DNA from 2 places in the Flavobacterium sp. CG_9.1 genome. Region 1 is predicted to be linked to the other one. Evidence: riboswitches for the same ligand, from Rfam matches in the RefSeq annotation. Region 1 holds a riboswitch; the other holds the start of a gene.
What was found. Region 1 has a riboswitch for S-adenosylmethionine ahead of IWX83_RS10845 (homocysteine S-methyltransferase family protein). Riboswitches for the same ligand answer to the same signal wherever they lie in the genome.
Positions count from the first base shown of each region.

Region 2: linked by a shared signal. The riboswitch ahead of IWX83_RS07235 (Na+/H+ antiporter NhaC family protein) and the one ahead of IWX83_RS10845 (homocysteine S-methyltransferase family protein) in region 1 are both predicted to bind S-adenosylmethionine.

Region 1 covers NZ_JADOVC010000018.1:38,331-51,007, forward strand. The annotation lists gene IWX83_RS10820 (dicarboxylate/amino acid:cation symporter) at 1-210, opposite strand, end outside; gene gldA (gliding motility-associated ABC transporter ATP-binding subunit GldA) at 401-1,297, shown strand; gene metF (methylenetetrahydrofolate reductase [NAD(P)H]) at 1,488-2,444, opposite strand; gene IWX83_RS10835 (vitamin B12 dependent-methionine synthase activation domain-containing protein) at 2,525-5,632, opposite strand; gene IWX83_RS10840 (hypothetical protein) at 6,037-6,699, opposite strand; gene IWX83_RS10845 (homocysteine S-methyltransferase family protein) at 6,830-7,879, opposite strand; SAM riboswitch class I at 8,176-8,295, opposite strand; gene IWX83_RS10850 (NAD(P)/FAD-dependent oxidoreductase) at 8,465-9,517, opposite strand; gene IWX83_RS10855 (bifunctional precorrin-2 dehydrogenase/sirohydrochlorin ferrochelatase) at 9,710-10,312, opposite strand; gene cobA (uroporphyrinogen-III C-methyltransferase) at 10,299-11,093, opposite strand; gene IWX83_RS10865 (HEPN domain-containing protein) at 11,083-12,677, opposite strand, start outside.
Region 2 covers NZ_JADOVC010000010.1:45,625-58,301, forward strand. The annotation lists gene lpxA (acyl-ACP--UDP-N-acetylglucosamine O-acyltransferase) at 1-385, shown strand, start outside; gene efp (elongation factor P) at 556-1,122, shown strand; gene IWX83_RS07215 (UDP-3-O-(3-hydroxymyristoyl)glucosamine N-acyltransferase) at 1,192-2,121, shown strand; gene IWX83_RS07220 (hypothetical protein) at 2,123-2,485, shown strand; gene sucD (succinate--CoA ligase subunit alpha) at 2,580-3,452, shown strand; gene IWX83_RS07230 (hypothetical protein) at 3,672-4,094, shown strand; SAM-I-IV-variant riboswitch at 4,219-4,315, shown strand; gene IWX83_RS07235 (Na+/H+ antiporter NhaC family protein) at 4,370-5,692, shown strand; gene fabG (3-oxoacyl-[acyl-carrier-protein] reductase) at 5,879-6,625, shown strand; gene IWX83_RS07245 (hypothetical protein) at 6,698-8,725, shown strand; gene IWX83_RS07250 (LysR family transcriptional regulator) at 8,745-9,641, shown strand; gene IWX83_RS07255 (YeiH family protein) at 9,717-10,694, shown strand; gene IWX83_RS07260 (YoaK family protein) at 10,678-11,427, opposite strand; gene IWX83_RS07265 (zinc dependent phospholipase C family protein) at 11,526-12,524, shown strand; gene IWX83_RS07270 (LTA synthase family protein) at 12,582-12,677, opposite strand, start outside.

The sequences.
Region 1 (12,677 bases):
TAAATTGGCAATCGAAGATGCAATCGTAAAAAAAATCAACGGAATAATGGCTGTAAACAACAAATTCAGAAATATATCGCCCAAAGGTTTAATCACTTCTACTCCTTTTCCAAAAACTAAACCCAATATACTTCCTGCCAAAATTCCGCCAAGAAGCAATAATATACTTTTGTAATTCTTCAAGAAATTGCCAATTTGTATTGTTGCCATAGTATTCTATTTTATTGTAAATATATAAATCTATACCACTAGTTATAACCTATTTTTTGACTTTAAAAATCGGAATTTATAGCCATTTGAAAATTTGAATTAAAAAAATCTCAAAAATCCTTTGAATCAGTGGCAAAAGAAACAACAAATCAATACTTTTTCTGTTTACTTTTGTACCAAATAAAATTCCATGTCAATAGAAGTTAGTAATATATCCAAAAGTTACGGTGCCCAAAAAGCACTGGATAACATTTCATTTTCTGTCAAAAAAGGAGAAATTGTTGGTTTTTTAGGTCCAAATGGTGCTGGAAAATCGACTTTAATGAAAATATTGACCACGTATATCATTGCCGATGAAGGGATAGCAATCGTAAATGGAAACGATGTGAACACCCAACAAAAAGCAGTGCAACTTTCTATTGGTTATCTTCCAGAACACAATCCGTTATATTTAGATTTGTATGTGAGAGAATATTTGGCTTTCAATGCTGATGTGTACAAAGTAGCCAAATCGCGCATTGAAGAAGTACTTCAATTGACAGGTTTAACAACCGAAAGCCATAAAAAAATAGGACAATTATCCAAAGGATATCGCCAGCGTGTAGGTCTTGCAAACGCTTTATTGCACAATCCTGATGTTTTGATTCTCGATGAACCAACAACTGGTTTAGATCCGAATCAATTAATGGAAATTCGAAATGTGATTAAAAACGCAGGAAAAGACAAAACCGTTTTCCTTTCTACACACATTATGCAGGAAGTAGAGGCAATTTGCGACCGTGTTATCATCATTAATAACGGGAAAATTGTAGCTGATAAAAAACTGGACAACTTAATTTCTGCCGACAAAGAACAGGTTATCGAAGTGGAATTTGATTACAAGATCGAAGAACAAGCTATTGCAAAAATCCCCCATTTAAAATCTTTCAAAAATATACATGATTGCTCTTGGGAACTGACTTTTCTATCCGATAAAGACATGCGCCCAGCTGTTTTCGATTTTGCTCACGATAACGGATTGAAAACATTACAACTGAATCAGAAAAATAAAAATTTGGAGGCTGTTTTTAGAGAAATTACGAAATAAGTGTCAGGTATTCAGTTACGACTATTCAGTATTCAGTATTCAGATAAAAAAGCTTCGTTTTGTCATTCCGACGAAGGAGGAATCTCATAAAGTGTGATTCCTCCTTCGTCGGAATGACAAAATTATTAAAATTAAAAAAGCTTCCAGCCTTTATAAAGATTGGAATCTTTTGATATAATAATACTAAATTCTAAAAAACCTTACTCGCTATTTGCTTAATATTTTCTGATTTCCCCATTGAATAATAATGCAACACGGGAACGCCCGCTGCTTTCAATTCTAATGATTGTTGAATCGCCCATTCGATTCCAACTTGTCTGATATCTGCATTGTTTTTACATTGATCCACTGCATGAATTAAATCTTCCGGCAAATCGATTCGGAAAATTTGTGGCAATACTTGTAAGTGTCTTTGTACAGCGATTGGTTTAATTCCTGGAATAATAGGAACGGTAATTCCCATTTCTCTGGCTTTGGCAACAAACTCAAAATATTTTGCATTGTCAAAAAACATTTGTGTCACCACATAATCCGCACCGGCTTCTACCTTCTCTTTCAAACGTTTCAAATCGGAAATTAAAGACGGAGATTCCAAATGTTTTTCTGGATATCCAGCAACTCCAATACAAAAATTGGCTTTATTATCAACATCTATGACCTCGTGCAAGTACTTTCCGCAATTTAGTTGGTTAATTTGCTTGACCAAATCAACAGCAAAATCATTCCCTCCTAATTTAGGAACAAAAGATTGTTCGTCTTTCATCGCATCACCTCGCAAAGCCATCACATTATCAATTCCCAAATAATGACAATCGACCAATAAATACTCGGTTTCTTCTTTGGTAAAACCACCGCAAAGCACATGAGGAACTGTGTCGACATTATATTTATGCTTGATTGAAGCACAAATTCCAAGTGTTCCCGGACGCATTCTGGTTAGTTTTTTTTCCAATAATCCATTACCCTTATCGACATAAATAAATTCCTCGCGAGAGGTGGTTACATCTATAAATGGCGGTTTGAACTCCATCAACGGATCAATATTATCGTATAATTCCTGAATGCTTTTTCCTTTTTGAGGCGGAATAATTTCGAAGGAAAATAATGTTTCTCCTTTTGCTGCTTCTATATGTTGTGTTACTTTCATTCTTTTTTTGTTTAAAGTTTAAGGTTTAAGGTTTAAGGTTTCTTTCGAACAACTTTAAACTTTAAACCTTAAACATTTTTTTAATCCGCAATATTTGGGTTCAGCCATTTCATAGCTACTTCGGTGGACACACTTCTTCGTTTTGCATAATCGATGACTTGGTCTTCTTTTATTTTCCCTAGTCCGAAATACTTGCTTTCTGGATTTCCAAAATAATATCCTGAAACCGAAGAAGCTGGCCACATCGCCATACTTTCAGTCAGCGTTACACCAATTTCTTCTTCCACATTTAGTAATTTCCAAATAGTTGGTTTTTCTAAATGATCTGGACAAGCCGGATAACCCGGTGCAGGACGAATACCTTTGTACACTTCTTCAATCATGGCCTCCGTACTTAAATTTTCATCGGCCGCGTAACCCCAAATTTCCTTACGGATTCTTTCGTGAAGGTATTCGGCAAAAGCTTCTGCAAAACGGTCTGCTAATGCTTTGACCATAATCGAGTTGTAATCGTCCAAATCTCTTTCGAATTCAGCCGCCCATTCATCAACCCCAAAACCAGTCGTCACACAAAACGCACCCATATAATCTGTTTTACCGCTGTCTTTCGGAGCAATAAAATCAGACAATGCGATGTTTGGAGCACCTTTAGTTTTTTGAGATTGTTGACGAAGCGTTAAGAAGAGCCCCCTAACCCCCGAAGGGGGAACTTCTACCTTTGTCGATAATTCTTTACTAATAGTATCAATAGTACCATTTAAATTATTCAGAACTTGATTGTTTGTATATCTGACAACTTTAAATCCTTTTGCTTCTAGCCAAATAGTTCTGTCTCTGTCGTGTTCAATTTGTTCAGGATCATTATGAATAGAACCATCTACTTCAATCACTAACTTTTTTTCTAAACACACAAAATCAACAATATATTCCCCTACTATATGTTGTCTTCTAAATTTAAACCCTTCAATCCCCTTATTAGACAAAACATTCCACAGCATTTTTTCAGCTTCTGTCGGCTTGTTTCTCATCTCTTTTGCCCGTACTTTTAACCTGTCATACAAAACAGGACTTGCAGTTTCCCAAGCCTGCTTATCTACCATTTCAGTAGCGCCCCCTTCGGGGGCGGGGGGGGCTTCGTATATTTCAATATCATCATCATTGACCTGATTCGCTGGGAAAATTCCATAAATTCCTTTGGCTGTCAATTTCTTTTCCTTCAAAATAACCTCCAACATTTCTTTGGCATCTGCAAAAACGGAAGTCGCTTGTTCACCTACAACCTCATCAGTCAAAATAGCCGGATATTTCCCGAACAATTCCCATGTTCTAAAAAACGGTGTCCAGTCAATATACGGAACCAAAACATCCAAATCGACTTCGATTGTTTTTGTTCCAATAAAATTAGGCTTCATCGGGTTGTATTTATCCCAATCCAATTGTAGTTTATTTTTGCGAGCTTGCTCAATCGTCAGGAAATTTTTGTCTCGCGAACGGTTCAAAAACGTTTCTCTGAAAGCATCGTACTCCGCTCGAATATCACTTGCATATATTTTTTTATCTTTATTCAGTAAACTTCCCGCAACGGTTACTGCTCTCGAAGCATCGTTTACGTGGATAACTGTTTCTCTGTACTGAGGCGCAATTTTTACGGCAGTATGGGCTCTTGAAGTTGTTGCTCCCCCAATCATTATTGGGATTTTCAAACCTCGTTTATCTAGTTCTTTCGCCAGATATACCATTTCGTCTAATGACGGTGTAATTAATCCGCTTAACCCAATGATATCCACGTTGTGTTCTATTGCAGCAGCTATAATTTTTTCTGGAGGTACCATTACACCTAAATCTACAATTTCATAATTATTACAAGCTAAAACCACTGAAACAATATTTTTTCCAATGTCGTGTACATCTCCTTTTACAGTTGCCATCAATATTTTGCCATTCCCTCGCTTGTCGCCAGCTTCTTTACTAGCCTCAATGTAAGGCAATAAATACGCTACCGCTTTTTTCATAACCCTTGCTGATTTTACCACTTGCGGTAAAAACATTTTCCCCGAACCAAATAAATCCCCAACGACATTCATTCCCGCCATCAAGTTGATTTCGATTACTTCGATTGGTTTTGTCGCTGCTAATCTTGCTTCTTCAACATCAATTTCTATGAATTCATCAACTCCTTTTACTAACGAATGCGTTAATCGTTCCTGAATAGTTCCCGAGCGCCATTCTTGAACTGCTTTTTCATTGCTCTTTACATCTCCTTTTACATTTTCGGCAAAGTCCAATAATCTTTCGGTTGCATCATCACGTCTGTTTAGAATTACGTCCTCAACACGTTCTAAAAGATCCTTCGGAATTTCGTCATAAATAGAAAGCATTTCTGGATTCACAATTCCCATTGTCATTCCGTTTTGAATCGCATGGTACAAGAAAACCGAGTGCATTGCTTCCCGAACCGTATCATTTCCTCTAAACGAAAACGACACATTACTCACCCCACCGCTAATATGTGCATGTGGAAGATTCTCCCGAACCCATTTGGTTCCTCTAAAGAAATCCAATGCGTTCAAGCGGTGTTCTTCCATTCCTGTTGCTACCGGAAATATATTTAAATCGAAAATAATATCTTGAGCTGGGAATCCCACTTTATCCACTAATATATCATACGAACGTTGGCAAATTTCTATTCTACGCTCATAATTGTCCGCTTGACCTACCTCATCAAAAGCCATCACAATTACTGCAGCACCGTAGCGCTTGATTAATTTGGCGTGATGTATAAATTGCTCTTCCCCTTCTTTTAACGAAATAGAATTCACCACACTCTTACCTTGCACCACTTTCAAGCCCGCTTCAATAATATCCCATTTCGAGCTATCAATCATGATTGGAACCCTAGAAATATCCGGTTCAGCAGCAATTAAATTCAGGAATTTTGTCATGGCATATTCGCCATCAAGCATTCCTTCATCCATATTAATATCAATGATTTGTGCGCCACCTTCCACTTGTTCTTTTGCAATACTGAGTGCTTCTTCGTATTTTTCTTCTTTGATTAATCGAAGGAATTTTCTAGAACCTGTAACATTCGTGCGTTCACCAATATTGACAAAAACGCTTTCCGGCGTAATAATCAAAGGCTCTAATCCAGCCAAAACAAGGTTTTTTCTAGTTTCTTTTTCTGCCATTTTATTTTGAGTTACTAAGTTCCTAAGTTGCATAGGTTCTAAGTTATTTTATCTTATAATTTGCTTTTTACAAAGCACTTTTTCAGTTTTTTGGGCGTGTTCGCTGCGGCGAACGGGCTATTCCTTTCAAGTCCTCACTACGTTGCGCTATCGCTACACTTCGCTGTGGGCTTTTCACTACTATCCCTCACGCGGTTCTGTGATAACAACAATATTATTTGCTTCTTTTTGTCATTCCGACAAAGGAGGAATCTCACTAGTTGCTAACGTGATGTGATTTCTCGTTCCTCGAAATGACAATCTAAACTACTTTATTTCTCATGAACATTTTCTGTCTTTGTGGGGAATCTCAGCAACCTCCTCGAATAACATAGATTCTTCCTTCTCTCGCTAGCATAAGAAATCTACTTACATTTATCATTATAATAATTTGCAATTTCAAATATATTTTCCTTCGTGAATTCTTTTGTATTAATTTTTTCACTTAATTCCTCACAATCTTTAAAACATTCTGCTGCCATTACTCTAAAGGTTTTGAATGTATTAACTTTTTGATACATTAATCTAGGAATAGATTCATTATTAAAATAACAATAATAATCTGAGTAGCTGTTAGAATTAAAATTTCCTCTCAAATTAACTACACTCACTTGACCTCCTAAACCAGGCCCCATGGAGAAACCGCCACCACCTTCAAAAGCATGGACTCCATAAATTTTAATCTTATCCTTTTCAACAATCAATTCTGCTAGAACATACTTTTTTTTATCAGTGCTATTCTTTTCTAACAGGAGCGAAGCTAGAATAAAATCATTTTTATTAATATTCTTCTTTCCGCTATAAACAGTAAATTTTAAGTTATTAATATCCGAAAAACCAATCTTCTCATGATTTTTCTTATTTACATCTTTAAAATCTATGTGATACAAACTTACTCTACCAAAACCACTTACTACATTTCCATTTTTCAATAACACTTTAACTTCTTCATATTTCGTCCCAAATTGAGAATAACTAAAATTTGTAATTAGAACCAACAGTGTAATTGTAAAATATTTTTTCATCATCTAAATAATTTATTGTTGTTTTTTAGTATTTATAACTTAACTCCGTTGAGAACTCACTCTTTTGAGAGCATCGTGAACGTATCTATTTCAAACCTATTAATAACGTTCAAAAAACCTCGCAATGATGAGACTACATCACCGCCGTCGAAATTCTTGGTCTATAATCCTTTGCAATATCAGCAATCAACTTGATGTGTTCTGGGGTTGTTCCGCAACAACCGCCTATAATGTTTACTAAATTATCGTCGAGATATTCTTTGATGAATGCTTGCATTTGCTCTGGTGTTTCATCGTATTCTCCAAAGGCGTTTGGCAATCCTGCATTAGGATGTGCTGATACATTGAACGACGTATTTTGAGACAAGGTTTGTAAATAAGGTTTCAATAAATCAGCTCCTAAAGCACAATTGAATCCTACACTCAACAACGGAATATGCGAAACTGAAACTAAAAAAGCTTCTACCGTTTGCCCAGAAAGTGTTCTTCCAGATGCATCGGTAATCGTTCCCGAAACCATAATTGGAATATCAATATTACGCTCGTCTTTGACTTGTTCAATGGCAAAAAGTGCTGCTTTAGCATTTAAAGTGTCGAAAATGGTTTCCACCAATAATAAATCGCTTCCTCCATCAATTAAGGCTTCGACTTGTTGTTTGTAGGCAATGCGTAAATCATCGAAAGTTACGGCTCTGTAACCGGGATCATTTACATCTGGTGACATGCTGGCCGTACGGTTTGTTGGTCCTATGGAACCGGCTACAAAACGAGGTTTGTCTGGATTTTTGGCTGTGAATTCATCGGCTACTTCACGGGCAATTCGTGCCGATTCATAGTTCAATTCATAAACCAAATCTTCTAGATGATAATCAGCCATACCAATTGTGGTTCCTGAGAACGTATTGGTTTCAACGATATCTGCTCCTGCTTCAAAATAGGCTGCGTGAACTGCTTTTATGGCTTGTGGCTGGGTAAGTGATAATAAATCATTGTTTCCTTTCAAGGAATGTGGAAAATCTTTGAAACGTTCGCCACGAAAATCCTCTTCAGAAAAATTGTAGCGTTGCAACATGGTTCCCATGGCTCCATCTAAAACAAGAATTCTTTCTTTTATAGCCTTATAAATAAGCCCTCTAGCCCCTGAATGGGGAACCCCTAAACTGTCTTTTGAAATGCTTGACATAATTGTTTATTTCTTGTAAATCCCGGTCTGCACTGAGATTCGTTCTTTTGATTAATAATTACAAAAGTTCACTATTTTAGCCCTTTAGCCCCGATTGCAGTGAAAATCCTTTCTCGTCCTGAACTTGTTTCAGGATCCTGAAACAAGTTCAGGACGAGAAAGATTGCAACGGAAAGCGGGAACGGTATTGGCAGAAAAAACGCCAATTGTTCGCTCCTGATACTGAAATTAATTCAGTAGGCTAAAATCGATAGGTTGTCAAGAAAAGGTTTGAGAAATACTAAGTGAGTATTCGTGTGTTATCTATCTTAGATGCTGAAACAAATTCAGCATAAAGTAGAATGTAGCACCTTCTTTAAAGATAAAGGGTTGCTAAGGTTTCATCGGGTCTTTCCCTCCGCCTTTCGTGATAACTTTCAATAAATATAGGAACAGTGCAAAGTAAAGACATAGCGCTAACAATTGCAAGTTTTTTTTAAAAGTTTCTAAGGCAGTTTGTTGCAAAAATTTTAAAAAAAAGGTTCTGAATTGCAAGGATTTAAACCAACCTTAGCAACTCAGAACCTTTGTAACTTTGTACCTTTTTTATACTATGGCTTTCACCACCGCTTTTGGAGCCTCTTTACGAGTTCCATCAAACCCATCAACACCAGAAACTGTCGTGTATTTCAATACATATTTCTTCCCTGGATTGATAATTTGGTAGGCTGCCTGGCACATTAAAGTCGCTTCATGGAAACCACAAAGAATCAATTTTAATTTTCCAGGATAGGTATTTACATCTCCTATTGCGAAAATTCCCGGAATGTTCGTTTGGTAATCCAATGAGTTATTTACTTTGATGGCATTTTTTTCAATGTCTAATCCCCAGTTTCCTATGGGACCTAATTTTGGTGTAAGTCCAAAAAGCGGAATAAAATAATCCGTTTCTATGGTTCTTCTTGCACCATTTTCATCAAGTACAACAGATTCGATATGTTCTGCTCCATTGAGCCCTACTACTTCAGCAGGTGTAATCAACCGTATTTTTCCAGCATCTTTTAATTCCTGTACTTTTTCAACAGAATCTAATGCGCCTCTAAACTCATTTCTTCTATGAATCAAAGTCACTTCAGAGGCAACGTTAGAAAGGAATATACTCCAGTCTAAAGCAGAATCTCCTCCACCTGAAATAACGACTCTTTTATCTCTAAATTTTTCTGGGTTCTTGATAAAATACTTAATCCCTTTCCCTTCATAAAAATTGATTCCGTCAATAAGTGGTTTTCTAGGTTCAAAACTTCCTAGTCCTCCAGCAATAGCCACTACCGAAGCCTGAATTTTTGTCCCTTTATTAGAGGTAACAATGAAGCTCCCATCCTCTTGCTTGTCAATCGTTTCTGCACGTTCTCCAAGAGTAAATCCGGGCTCAAATTGCTTGATTTGCTCCATCAGATTATTCACTAAATCCCCTGCTAAAACTTCAGGAAATCCCGGAATATCGTAAATTGGCTTTTTAGGATACAATTCTGATAATTGACCACCCACTTGCGGGAGTGCATCTAATATATGGCATTTTAATTTCAATAATCCTGCTTCAAAAACGGCAAATAAACCTGTAGGTCCGGCTCCTATTATAAGTATGTCTGTTTTAATCATTTTTTTATTAATTAGCCCCCTAGCCCCCAAAGGGGGAACTACAAGGAAGAGTTATTTTATTTATTTATTCGCCACAAATTACCAGTGAATTTTCTTAAATTTCAATGATAAATATCATTTTTTTCTCTCACTTATCCCCCGAAAGGAGAGAACCAGAAATTGAAGTTAATACTTTAAGTATAATATTTCACCTCAATATTTTCCCCCTTTGGGGGTCAGGGGGCTTTTTAACGCTTCGGTAATTTCATTCATTTTTTGAACTTTTTCTTCGAAATTTCCTTTCAGCGTCTTGCGATATTCATTCAAGTTTTCGACCATTTTATTGATGTCATCCGGAATTATTTCTTCAAAAAACTCACGTAATCGTTTGGCCGTTGTTGGTGATTTTCCATTAGTCGAAATAGCAATTTTCACATTTCCTTTGGTGACAATTCCACCCAAATAATAATCACATAATGGCGGCGTATCAGCAATGTTGCAAATCAAATATCTTTTTCTGGACAAATCATAAATCCTTTTATTCACTTTTAAATCATTAGTACAGGCAATAACCATGTGGCGTTTGCGTAGCATCCACCGATTGAACTTTTTATACGTCAGCTTTACTGTTGAATGGCTTGCCGCCAACGTTTCTAACTCAGGTAAAAATCGCGGCGCCACCACCTCAACATTTGCATTTGGACTCGATTTTAACAAAAAGGACAACTTTTCTAAACCTACATTTCCTCCACCTACAATAAGTGTGTTGAGATTGTGTAATTTCAAAAATATTGGATATAACTCATTCCTTTCCATAGACCAAGACCTTATTGTGATGCGATTTCAATTCGTTATAAAAAGCTACGTTTTTCTTACCATCACCTACTACTTCTCCGATTACAATAATAGCTGGAGAACTTAAATTCTTCTCTGCAACAATTTTATGAATGGTATCCACCGTTCCAATTCCTACTTTCTCCTGTGGAGTTGTTCCGTTTTGAATAATCGCAACGGGCATTTCTCCTTTAGATTCCTTTTGGAACAAAGCTACAATTTGGTCCAATTTACTCATTCCCATCAAAATCACAACGGTTGCTGTTGATTGAGCCGCTAAGACTACATCTGAAGACAATTTTCGTGCTGAAGTCGTCCCTGTAATCACCCAAAAACTCTCCGAAACTCCTCTTTTTGTCAACGAAATTCCTTGCGACGCAGGAACTGCAATAGAGGATGAAATTCCCGGCACTACAAATGTAGGAATTCCAAAGCTTTCTACGAATTCTATTTCTTCACTTCCACGACCAAAAATAAATGGATCACCTCCTTTTAGTCGCACCACATTTCCGTATGTAAGTGCATTGTCAACTATCAATTGATTGATCTCGTCTTGCGTATATTCATGACAACCTTTTCGCTTTCCCACAAATATTCTCAAAGCTTTCTTAGGAGCATAAGACAATAGTTCTTCATTTGCTAGGGCGTCATACAAAACTACATTAGCTTCCGCCAATGCTTTTGCACCTTTGATGGTAAGTAAATCCGGATCACCAGGACCAGCACCTACTAAAGTAACTTGAGGTTCTATTTTATTTTTCATCTTGAAGGTCTTTGGCTCTATATGTTTCTATGGTATCAAAAAATGCAATGGCTTCTTGAATGTATTTTGTAGCAAATTCTTTAGAGGGTTCCTCATCTTTAATTTGAAATACTAAAGCTTTTAAAGTCGATTGCAATGGGATTTTATTGGTTTCCACAAAAACAGTATCAAATAAATCTATTATTCCAGCTTGATGATTTGTTTTTTGGTTTTCTGAAAGCAATAAGGCTTTGGATCCATTTACAAAACCGGCATACGCGTGATAAATAGCATCAGACCATTTTCCTTCTTCGAAAGCTTCTTGCGCAAAAGTCAATTTATCTTTGGCTTCTAATAACAAAGTAGCTACTAAATCAATTACAACCCCGGCGCATTCTCCTATTCCAACTGCTTTCACGTAGTTATCAGCATTTCCCCAATCTACAAAATCAGCTTCGGTAAGATTCGTCAAATCGGCTAAGGGTTTCAACATTTCATAGAAATATTTCTCGCCTTTGGCATCGTAATAATTCAAGAATGATTGTCCATTTCCATTCGCTTCAAAATCATTTAAAATGTAACGCAAAGCATCAGGTCCTCTTCGGCTTGGGATTTTGATCACCTTATCTGAAAATCTTCCTGATCCGTTTCCTAAATTTCCACCACCCAATAATACTTGAAGTGCTGGCGCTACTAATTTTCCAGCATTGATTGACATTCCTTGAAAACCAATTTCCGCCATATTATGTTGCCCACAAGCATTCATACAACCACTGATTTTAATCGTGATTTCCTGATTGTTGCTGTATTGTGGATATTCTGTTTTTAAAACTCTTTCTAGTTCTACTGCGATTCCGGTGCTGCTTGCAATTCCTAAATTACAGGTATCGGTACCCGGACAAGCTGTAATGTCTGAAATGGTATTATAACCCAAAGCCACAAAATCTAATTTGGCTAATTCTTGGTAGAAAAAAGGTAAATTTTCTTCTTTTACGTGACGAATCAAAATATCTTGTCTCAAAGAAAAACGCAACTCATTAGCTGCATAATTTTTTATTAGTTCTGCCAATGCTCTAGCTTTATCGGTATAAAAATCCCCTAGTAAAACTTTGATTCCAATGGCATAATATCCTTCTTGTTTTTGCGCGATTACATTTGATTTTTTCCACGCTTCGAAAGCTACTGTGTCTTCAATTGCTACTTTTGGCGCTTCCAATAAAGGAGCTGGAATTGCACCATCAAAAGCTGTTGTGTCTATTTCAACTACTTGGTGTGACAAGGCAAGTTTCTCTTCATCGACTAAACGTAAAAATTCATCACGACCAATATCTTTGATTAAGAATTTCATACGTGCTTTCAACCTTTTAGCTCTTTCGCCAAAGCGGTCAAAAATTCTCAAGACACCTTCAGTTGTTGGGATAATTTGGTTCACCGGAATAAATTCTGACAATAATTCGGCATGGCTTGGTTGAGAACCTAATCCTCCACCTAACATTACTTTGAATCCTCTTTCCCCATTTATAATTCTTGGAATAAATCCTAAATCATGTAAATAACTTAATGCCGTATCTTTATCAGAAGACGAAAATGAAATTTTGAATTTAC
Region 2 (12,677 bases), on a different contig from region 1:
AGGAGGACACGTAACTATTGGTAATTATGCTATTGTTGGAGGTTTATCAGCAGTTCATCAATTTATCAGTGTGGGAGACCATGCGATGATTTCAGGAGGGTCTTTGCTAAGAAAAGATGTTCCACCGTACACAAAAGCAGCAAAAGAACCATTGTCCTATGTTGGAATTAATTCGGTTGGATTGAGAAGGAGAGGCTTTACATCTGAAAAAATCAGAGAAATTCAAGATATTTACAGAATTTTATATCAAAAAAATTACAACGTTACGCAAGCTTTGGGGATTATTGAAGCTGAAATGGAAGCAACACCTGAACGAGATGAAATTATTGATTTTATCAGAAATTCATCAAGAGGAGTAATGAAAGGATATTCTGGAAATTATTAATCCCCTCCCCAGCTCTCCCCGAAGGAAAGAGAGTCGAAATGGAATTATTTTGATAAAAAAAATGATAGTACAAAATTAAATAGCAGAAAATAAATAATTAACAAATTTCTAGTCTTAGCTCCCTCCCCCTCGGGGAGGGTATGGATGGGAAAAATAAATCATAAATAACAATGGCATCTACATCAGATATTAAAAACGGATTGTGTATCAAATACAACAATGACATTTACAAAATTATTGAATTTCTTCATGTTAAACCTGGAAAAGGACCCGCTTTCGTTAGAACCAAACTGAGAAGTTTAACTAATGGGAAAGTATTAGACAATACCTTTTCTGCTGGACATAAAATAGAAGAAGTTAGAGTAGAAAATCACAAATTTCAATTTTTGTATCCAGAAGGGGATGATTTTCATTTTATGAACACAGAGACTTTCGAACAAATTACATTGAACAAAAATATTTTAGACTCACCAGATTTGCTAAAAGAAGGAGAAAACGTAATGGTAAGTATCAATACAGAGACTGACTTACCACTTTCTGTGGATATGCCTGCATCTGTTATTCTTGAAGTGACTTATGCTGAACCAGGAATTAAAGGAAATACAGCTACAAATGCAACTAAATCAGCGACTGTTGAAACGGGTGCAACTGTAAATGTTCCTTTGTTTATCAATGAAGGAGATAAAATTAAAATTGATACTGCATCCGGTTCTTACATGGAACGAGTAAAAGAATAGTTTGCAGTGGTCAGTGTTCAGTAATCACATATACTGGACACTGATTACTGAACACTGAATACTAAATAAATGAAATTCCAAAAAGCGTATACCTTAGAAGAAATTGCAAGTATCATTGGCTGCGAATATGTAGGTAATGCCAATTTTCCTGTTTTAGGAATGAATGAAATTCATGTTGTCGAATTTGGCGATATTGTTTTTGTGGATCATCCAAAATATTATGACAAGGCATTAAATTCTGCTGCGTCCATAGTTTTGATTAACAAAAATGTCGCGTGTCCCGAAGGAAAAGCGTTACTGGTATCAGAAGATCCTTTTAGAGATTTTAATAAATTGACGAATTATTTCAGGCCTTTTCAATTTTCAAATGTTTCAATAGCAACTTCATCTTCAGTAGGTGAAGGAACTGTGATACAGCCAAATACATTTATTGGAAATCATGTTGTTATTGGCAAGAATTGCTTAATTCATTCTAATGTTTCTATTTATGATTATACCGTAATTGGCGATAATGTAATGATTCATGCAGGAACGATTCTAGGCGCAGATGCTTTTTACTATAAAAAGCGGCCTGAAGGTTATGATCAATTACTTTCCGGTGGTCGCGTGGTAATCAAAGATAATGTGGGTATTGGAGCACTTTGTACTATTGACAAAGGTGTAACTGGTGACACAACAATTGGCGAAGGCACAAAAATTGACAATCAAGTACATGTGGGTCATGATACTGTTATTGGAAAAAAATGTTTAATCGCCTCTCAAACTGGAATAGCAGGTTGTGTGATTATTGAAGATGAAGTAACGATTTGGGGACAAGTAGGAACCACTAGCGGTATTACTATAGGAGCTAAGGCAATTATTTTGGGTCAAACTGGAGTGACAAAATCCGTTGAAGGCGGAAAGTCTTATTTTGGTACTCCAATTGAAGAATCAAGAGAAAAATTGAAACAACTGGCTAATATCAAAAAGATACCCGAAATTCTAAATAAACTAAAATAATATGTCTGCTAAAGAAATTGTTCAGAAATTTTATAAATCGGATGCTTTAATTGATCGTGAAGTTATCAAAGATTTTTTGCATCCAGAGGTAATCGTGGAATGGAATAGTAGTACAGGATTTGTGGAACTTAATTATGATTCGTTATTAAATTTGTCCAATGATTTAAGTAAAGCTTATGTCCGTTCTAAGGTTCGTATAAGCCATCTTATTGGTGAAAATGATTTGATTTCGGTACGTTATTCTCATTTTGTGAAAACGATTGAGAACCCAAGAGAAGAAATGTTATTGGCACATTTTATAGTTATTTGGCAAATAAAAGACAATAAATTATTTCGAGGCTATCAAATGAGCCAATTATCCTAATTTAGTGTCAAAAAACTGAATACTGAATATGGATTAGTGCTTACTATTTTATACTTTTGCATAACCATTTTAAAAACTACATAAAAAATATATCATGAGTGTTTTAGTTAATAAAGATTCCAAAATAATTGTTCAAGGTTTTACAGGAAGCGAAGGAACTTTCCATGCTTCTCAAATGATTGAGTACGGTACTAACGTTGTTGGTGGTGTAACTCCAGGAAAAGGTGGGACTACTCACTTAGATAGACCCGTTTTTAATACTGTAAAAGATGCTGTAGAACAAGCAGGAGCTGATACAACTATCATTTTTGTACCGCCAGCTTTTGCTGCTGATGCAATAATGGAAGCTGCAGATGCAGGTATAAAAGTAATTATTGCAATTACTGAAGGAATTCCTGTTGCTGACATGATAAAAGCAAATAGTTATGTTAAAGAAAGAAACGCAAGATTAATAGGTCCAAACTGCCCTGGAATAATCACTCCGGGTGAAGCTAAAGTTGGTATCATGCCAGGTTTTGTTTTCAAAAAAGGAACTGTAGGTATTGTTTCTAAATCGGGAACATTAACGTACGAAGCGGCTGACCAAGTAGTAAAACAAGGATTAGGAATCACTACTGCAATTGGTATTGGTGGAGACCCAATTATTGGAACAACTACAAAAGAAGCAGTTGAATTATTGATGAACGATCCAGAAACAGAATGTATCGTAATGATAGGTGAAATTGGTGGACAATTAGAAGCTGATGCTGCTCATTGGATCAAAGCTGATGGTAACCGTAAACCAGTTGTAGGATTCATTGCAGGAGTTACCGCTCCTCCAGGACGTACAATGGGACATGCAGGTGCAATTGTTGGTGGTTCAGATGACACTGCAGAAGCTAAGAAACAAATCATGAGAGAATGTGGAATTCACGTAGTGGATTCACCAGCAGAAATTGGTAAAAAAGTAAAAGAAGTTTTAGGTTAATCTAATACTCCAATTAAATATTCTAAAAAGCCTCGCAATTTGTGGGGCTTTTTTATTATAAATTCAATTAAAGAAATATCTTTGCACTTTATTAAATGGATTTGTTTTTTTCAGATTCAATACTAATAAAAGTAAATACAAACGAATGGTTTCTAATGGGCCTCACGATTTTGTGGGGTATTTTTTTGTCGAAGTCATTTCAAATAAAAATAAAATAATATGTACAAAGAATTAAAAAAATTCAAAGTTACCAATCAGTTTTCATTTACTGCAGAAGATAGTCTTGCAGAAGTATGCAATGCTTCAGAAGGATCTGGAGTATTTTTAGTATACTCAGTAGGGGATGAAAAAGAGTTAATAATGGTTGGTTCTACTGGTACCGTTCAAAATAACGGAACTTTGAAAATTAAAAATGGTGGTCTTCAAGAAAAAATTGTAGAAGGACACCAATTTGCAAAAACAGGAAGAAAGTATTCTTGGCCAGCGCAAATGAAAATTGAAGATATAAGCACGCTAGAAGTGGTTTGGTACGAAACATTTAATGACAAGACCAAAGTAATTCCAACTTTTGTAGAAGGACAAGTTTTACAAAACTTCTTAGACGAAAACGGAAGATTGCCTAAATGGAATGTAGCTTTTTAAAAAGTGAACAACTGTTTTTAAGTATTTTATATGGAAGCGTTACATATTAATGTGGCGCTTTTTTTGTTTTAAAATATTTTTGGATGAAATTCAAAACATTTCATGAATTATTAATTACTTTTGCACCCGTTATCACGAATCCTGTAATAGGATAGCAACCTGCAGCAACAAGCAAGGTGCTAAAACGATAAGCCAAATCCTTTGGAAAAAATGTTGTTTACATTCCCATTAGTAGCTTTATTTTTCGTCATAACTTTTAATTTTAAATTATTTTTATGACTCTATTTTCAAAAGAAACCGGAAATCCCTTTGCGTTGATTCCGTTGTTTGTATTTATTTTTACATTTTTAGGAGCAGGAATTGTCTTGAATGATTTTTATGCTTTTCCGTCCCCAGTAGCAGTTCTCATTGGTATAATAGCCGCTTTTTTATTATACAAATCATCAACTGAAGACAAAGTGGAGACCTTGATAGCAGGTTGTGGCGAAAGCAAAATTATGACCATGTGCTTGATTTATTTACTTGCGGGTGCTTTTGCAGTGGTGAGTAAAGCTATGGGCGGCGTTGATGCGGTAGTGAATCTTGGAATCAACACGATTGACGTGGCTTATTTTCCACTAGGAATTTTCTTGATTGCTGCGTTTTTATCAACAGCAACAGGAACTTCAGTTGGCGCTATTGTAGCTATTGGACCAATAGCGGTTTCACTTGCTGATAAAAGTGGCGCTTCTCTACCATTGATATCGGGTGCTTTATTAGGCGGTTCGATGCTTGGGGATAATTTATCCATGATCTCTGACACTACTATTGCAGCTACTCAGTCCTTAGGATGTGAATTAAAAGATAAATTCAAGGTGAATTTGTTTATTGCCTTTCCAGCAGCACTATTTACTATTCTAGTTTTCTTTTACTTGGGGTTAAACTCTGATATTGTTACTGTAGCTATTGCAAAAAATGATTTTTCATGGATTGCAATTGTACCTTATTTATTGGTCATTGTTTTAGCGGTTGTAGGTGTTAATGTTTTTTCTACATTAATTATAGGAACGTTATTAGCGGGCATTATTGGGTATGTTGGAGGTTCTTTTACAATAATGGAATTCACTCAAAAGATCTATGAAGGTTTTACGAGTATGACCGACATCTTTTTGCTTTCGATGCTTACTGGCGGACTTGCTGCTCTAGTTGACAAAGCAGGCGGAATTACTTATCTGTTGGTCCAAATCAAAAAACGAATTAAAAATAAAAAATCAGCACAAGCTGGAATTGGAGCTTTGGTAGGCTTTGCTAATTTGGCTATCGCCAATAACACCGTTTCCATTGTAATTACAGGTCCTATTGCAAAAGAAATTAATGATGAGTATGATTTAAGTTCAAAAAAAACAGCAGCAATTTTAGATATTTTTTCGTGCATTGTACAAGGGATTTTACCTTATGGTGCGCAAGTATTACTAATATTAAGTTTTGCAAATGGAAAATTAGATTTTTTTGATTTGATTAGTAATGCTTGGTATCATTTATTTTTACTCGTCTTTACGTTAGTCGCTATTTATAGTTCCTTTTGGGATAAACTGGTCAAACGATTTTTTCACATCTAAAAAGGAAATTTTATGATTGTTATTGAAAGCGAAATTTTTTTTAAGAAAGGAAAAAGTATATATTTGGCAAGTCGTTTTTAGCCCTGATAGCAATGGAAATCCTTTTCTATTTTTTCTTTAAAAATAGAAAAGATTGCAATGAATAGCAGGAATAGCTCAAAATAAAAAATAAATTAATTTTTGATTATGAAATTACTAGAAGGAAAAGTTGCCATTATCACAGGAGCAAGTCGCGGAATTGGAAAGGGAATTGCAGAAGTTTTTGCAAAACAAGGTGCAAATGTTGCATTTACTTATAGTTCATCAGTAGAATCAGCGATGGCTTTAGAGAATGAATTGAATGCTCTTGGGATCAAAGCAAAAGGCTACCAATCAAATGCGGCGGATTTTAACGAAGCGCAAACGCTTGTTGACGCCGTTATAGCTGAATTTGGAACAGTTGATATTTTAATAAATAACGCTGGAATTACTAAAGACAACCTATTGATGCGTATGTCAGAAGCTGATTTTGATCAAGTAATTGATGTGAATTTGAAGTCGGTTTTTAATATGACTAAAGCCATTCAACGTACATTCCTAAAACAACGGTCTGGTTCTATTATCAATATGAGTTCTGTGGTAGGAGTGAAAGGAAATGCAGGACAAACTAATTATGCGGCATCAAAAGCAGGCGTTATTGGATTTACAAAATCAGTAGCATTAGAATTAGGTTCTCGTAATATTCGTTGCAATGCAATTGCTCCAGGATTTATAGAAACGGAAATGACGGCTAAATTAAATGAAGATGTGGTCAAAGGATGGAGAGATGGAATCCCTTTGAAACGCGGTGGAACAACGGAAGATGTTGCTAATGCGTGTCTTTTCTTTGCCTCTGATATGAGTGCCTATGTAACAGGACAAGTTATGAACGTTTGTGGCGGAATGCTTACTTAAAATAAGAATTGGTATTTAGTTTTCAGGATACCATTCTGAGAACCTAAATTGATTTTTGAATACGACCAAAATATGACCACAACCACCATACTATTATTACTTTTTTCTTTATTAATAGCAGGTGGTTTATCCTATTTTCAATATATCTACAAAGCCAAAAACAAATCGAAAGTCGGTTGGTTTTTGGCTTTTTTACGTTTTTTATCCATTTTTGGAATTTTACTGTTATTGATTAATCCAACATTAACTAAAAACACCCTTGAAACCGTAAAAACGCCTCTACCCATTGTAGTGGATAACTCCGGCTCAGTTTCGTTTTTAAATGCGAATGAAAAAGCAGTGGAATTGTATAAAAAATTAGAAGCAAACTCGGCGTTACAAGAAAAATTTGACGTGCAATTGTATCGATTTTCAGATGATTTTGAACCTGCAACCACACTTGACTTTAAAGGAACGCAAACCAATATAGATGCTGTCTCCAAAAATTTAAAAAGTATCTATAAAAATACTAGTTATCCAACGGTTTTGATTACCGATGGAAACCAAACTTCAGGTAATGATTATGTGTATAGTTTTGATGCTACAAATAAAGTATATCCCCTTGTAGTAGGAGATACGACTACTTTTTTAGATTTCAAAATCAATCAATTGAACGTGAATAAATATGCTTTTCATAAGAACAAGTTTCCTGTAGAAGCTTTTTTACACTATTCTGGAACTAAAAGCATAACGGCTGATTTTATTATTTCGCAAGGAAAAGCAGTCTATAGCAAACAACCGATTGCTTTTTCAGCTTCTAAAAAAACGGAAACAGTTAGCCTGCTCTTGCCCGCTGATAAAATAGGATTACAGCTTTTTAAAGCTACTATTTCATCCAAAGAACAGGAAAAGAACAAGTATAATAATACGAAGAATTTTGCCGTTGAAGTACTGGATCAAAAGACTTCTATTGCACTCGTTTCGGCAATCAGCCATCCTGATTTAGGAGCATTAAAAAGAGCAATTGAATCTAATGTACAACGCAAAGTGAAAATTGTTAAGCCTAATGATATCAAATCAGTACAAGATTATACTATTCTTATTTTTTACCAACCTACTGCTGAATTCAAAACTATTTTTGAGAATAGTAAAATGGCTGGAATCAATACGTTTATTATTACTGGTAACAATACAGATTTTAATTTTTTAAATCAGCAACAGGATAATTTAGACTTTAAAATGAGCGGACAAAAAGAGGATTATTTATCCGTTTTTAATAAGCAATTTAACTTGTTTGCAGTGGAGAATATTGGGTTTGAAAATTTCACGCCTTTACAAAATGCTTTTGGTACCGTTACTACAAAGGGAGCAATCTCAGTTTTACTTTCATCTAAAATTAGAACAATCGAGACGAACGCGCCTTTGCTCGCTTTTGCAGAAAATCAAGGCAAACGAGTTGCTTATCTTTTGGGTGAAAATAGTTGGAAATGGCGTTTACAAACACATGTAGATACACAATCATTTGAGAAATACGATCTTTTCATAGATAAGGTTGTTCAATTTTTAGCTTCTAATAACTCCAAAAAATCATTGGTAGTGGAACATGAAAGTTTTTACAACTCAGGCGAAGCAATCGAAATTACAGCTCAATATTTTAATAAAAACTATGAATTTGACGAAAAAGCGAGATTGACAATTGCTGTTACTAATACTAAAACGAAACAAACGACGAACTACGATTTATTGAAAGGAAACAACTCCTATAAAGTGAATCTGGATAGATTAAAATCGGGTTCTTATTCCTTTTCAGTAAAAGAATTAAATTCTGGAACGACTTACTCCAGCAGTTTTGAAATTCTTGATTTTGATATCGAAAAGCAATTTATCAATCCTGATGTAGCCAAATTGACGCAATTAGCATCGCAAACGGAGGGCAAGGTATATTTTCCAGACCAAATAAATGGTTTAATAAAAACACTTTTGGAAAACGAGGATTACAAAGCAATACAGAAAAATAGTGTAACCAAGACACCTTTGATTGACTGGGTTTGGTTATTAATATTGATCTCCATTTTACTTGCTACAGAGTGGTTTGTTCGAAAATACAATGGATTGCTTTAAGTAAATACGAGAAAATAACATGGATTTTAGACTAAAAGTTTTTTATACGGTTGCCAATCGTTTGAGTTTTACAAAAGCAGCAGCGGAATTGTTTATTTCGCAACCAGCTATTTCAAAGCACATTCAAGAGTTAGAAGAACACTATAAGATTAAACTTTTTGATCGAAGTGGATCAAAAATCTCCTTAACAACTGCTGGGGAAGTATTGTTACAACATACCAAAAGTATTTTTGAAGTGTACCGCGAAATAGATTTTGACATGAGTACACTGATTAATCAACGTTCGGGATTGTTGCGAATAGGCGCCAGTACAACAATCTCTCAGTATATAATCCCACCACTATTAGCTCGTTTTCATCAAAAGTTACAAGATATAAAAGTGAGTTTACTGAACGGAAATACAGAACAAATTGAAAACGCTCTATTGAAACAAGAAATTGAAATTGGAATTGTAGAAGGACAATCTAAAAATAAGTCTATTAAATATGCCGCGTTTTTAAAAGATGAATTGGTTTTAGTTTGTAACAGTTCCAATCCTTTGAGCAAACGTAATGAAGTGACGCAAAAAGATTTAAAAAGGATGCGTTTTTTAATGCGAGAACGAGGTTCAGGAACACTTGAAGTTATTGAACATGCGTTGAAACCATTTGAAATTAAAATATCCGAATTGCAAATTGAAATGCAATTAGGCAGTACTGAAAGTATAAAATCTTATTTAATAAATTCTGATTGTGTAGCTTTTATATCGATTCATGCGATAAAAAAAGAACTTCAAAGTAATGAATTGGCAATATTAAATATTAAAGAACTGATAATTGAACGTTTCTTTTATATCATCACCTTGCAAGGAAAAACAGATTCGCTTTCGGATTTGTTTATACAAAACATTTCAAATCATTATAATTTAAAGTTATAGTAGATTACAATTTACGATTGGGATAAATTGTTTTATCTAAGCACCTTTGTACCGTAATAATTCAATTACTTTACAATGGAAACGCATCATAAAGAAATTCAAAAACAACCTTTTATTTTTTTTAAAGTAAATGCCAAATTGCAGCAACTCATTTTTGTTGTGTTGCTATTATTTTGTACAACAATTTTTGTCTCTCCGCCTATAGCCTTAGTATTAGGATTAGTAGTCGCCAATCTTTTTGGACATCCATTTTTAAATTTAAATCATAAAGCGACTAATTATTTGTTGCAATTTTCAGTAGTGGGTTTGGGATTTGGTATGAATATTCACAGTGCTGTTTCGGCAGGAAAAGAAGGTTTTTTGTTTACCGTGATTTCTATTTTCACAACTTTGGTTTTAGGAACCTTTTTAGGAAAATGTCTCAAAATCGAGAAGAAAACATCTCATTTAATTTCATGTGGTACTGCAATTTGTGGCGGTAGTGCAATTGCAGCAATCGCTCCCGTAATCAAATCCAATGAAAAAGAAACGTCTGTCGCTTTGGGAGTCATATTTATTCTGAATTCAGTAGCACTTTTTGTTTTTCCAGCAGTAGGGCAGTGGTTGGGTTTATCTCAACAAGAGTTCGGCTTGTGGTGTGCAATTGCCATACATGACACCAGTTCTGTGGTAGGAGCAGCGAGTAAATATGGTGCAGAAGCCTTGCAGATAGCCACAACAGTAAAATTAGCACGGGCGCTATGGATTGTTCCCGTAGCGTTGATCACTTCCTTTATTTTTAAAAATAATACAAAGAAAATTAAAATTCCTTACTTTATAGGATTATTTATTTTGGCTATGCTTTCTACTACTTATTTGCCACAAATGCAGATTATTACGCCCTATTTTGTTTCAATTGCTAAAATTGGTTTAACAATGACGTTATTTCTAATTGGAGCCGGATTAAATGGAGCTATCTTAAAAGCGGTAGGACTAAAAACGTTAGCACAAGGGGTTTTGCTATGGATATGCATTGCCATCGCTACATTAGTTGCAATTATTTATCTAAAATAGTTTTATGATGAAATGTTTTTCTTTTGATCACATGAAATTGCAGTCGGATATAATCATACATAAGAGCAATTAATAAAAAAGTAGCAGCAATAAAAAGTGTTTTCATTTTCAGTGTATTATAGAGAAAACCACCTGAAAAACAGCCAATAAAAAAGAAAATGATGATGGATAGCCGAAGATAGATACTTATTTTTAATTTTTTCTTTTCCTCTGGTTTTTTATAAAAAAACAATTGAGACAGTTCAATTCCTAAGTCTGTAAAAAGCCCGGTTAGATGGGTAGTTCGAACTATAGATTGTGAAATTTTTGTCACTAAAGAGTTTTGTATTCCCATGGCGAAAAGCATCGAAAAAGCTATCCATTTTCCTTCCAAACTCGATAGGGATGTTTGGGTTCCAAAAATACCAACCGCAATCAAAACAATCATTTCTATAGAAATGGGCAGTACATGAGATAGATTTGGATGTTTTTTTGAAATTAGTTCTGCTAAAAAATTAGAGGTAAAGGCACCTAATAAAAAGAAAATAGTGAATACGAAAAAAGTAATTGCGGCTACGTAATCCCGTTTCATAATCTCTTCGGCAAAATAGGCGAAATGTCCCGTAACATTAGTAGTTAAAGTTTGAATGGATAAAACTCCCGTAATATTTACAATTCCAGCTACAAATGATAATAGAGTAGCCAAACGAAGATTGTGAACAAAAGTTCTATTTTTTCCTTGATGTCGAAACATAGTTGTAGTTTTCTTTTTTAATTAACACAATCTTAAATCCTTTTTTTTCTAATAACGAATTAAAGAAATACATTTGTCTTTCAAAAAAAATAAATTTAATGAAAAATTTTAAAATTAGACCTACGTTTATTGCTTTATCTGCACTTGGCGTTGCCTTTCTTCTTTTGTCATGGGGAGTTATCGGTCATGAACGAATTAACAGAGCAGCTGTAATGGCATTGCCAAAACCATTGCAAACTTTTTTTTACAATCACATTGATTACATCACACAAGCATCTACTGTTCCAGATTTAAGAAGGAACGTCTTAAACGACAAAATGGAGCCGCCACGTCATTATTTTGATATGGAGAATTTTGGTGCAGTAGAGACTTTTCCTAAAACTATGGAAGAAGCAAAGTCTAAATATGATGAAAAGTTTTTGACTAAAAATGGAATCTTACCTTGGCACATTCAAGATATGATGGCCAAATTAACTAAAGCTTTTAAAGATAAAAGAAAAAATGAAATCCTTTTCATCGCGGGTGATTTAGGTCACTATATTGCAGATGCACACATGCCATTGCATACTTCAGACAATCATGATGGACAAAATACCAACCAAAAAGGAATTCATTCTTTATGGGAAAGTCGTTTGCCTGAATTGTTTGTAAAAAACTATAAATTGAATGTAGCGCAAGGGAAATATTTAGAAAATGTGGAGAAGGCTACTTGGGATATCATTTTTGACACCCACAGTTTAGTGGAACCTTTATTGGCTACCGATAAAAAACTAAGAACTGCAACTCCTGAAAACAAAATGTACGTAACGGATGCCGCTGGAACTATTGTGAAAAACAAATATGGTGGAATGTTATATTCTGATGAGTATGCAGGTAAATTGCATACAGATTTAAACGGGATGGTGGAACAACAAATGAAGAAAGCGATTACAGCAACAGCAAGTTTTTGGTATACGGCTTGGGTCAATGCTGGAAAACCAGACTTAAGCAATCTCGATGCTACTGAACTTACAAAACGCAACAGCAAAAATCTAAAAAAAGATTTGAAAACCTTTGAAAAGGGAAGTCTCTTTGGTTTAATAAATGAAAAAGAATAAATGCTACTTTTCTAATTAAAAAACGGGTGAGACTTATATCTCACCCGTTTTTTTATGCTAATTAATTTTTTGATACTTCTTATTTTTCAATATATCGGAGGCAGTTTGATAGTATGAAACAGTTTCGTTTACTAAATCTGTTCTTTCTTTTTT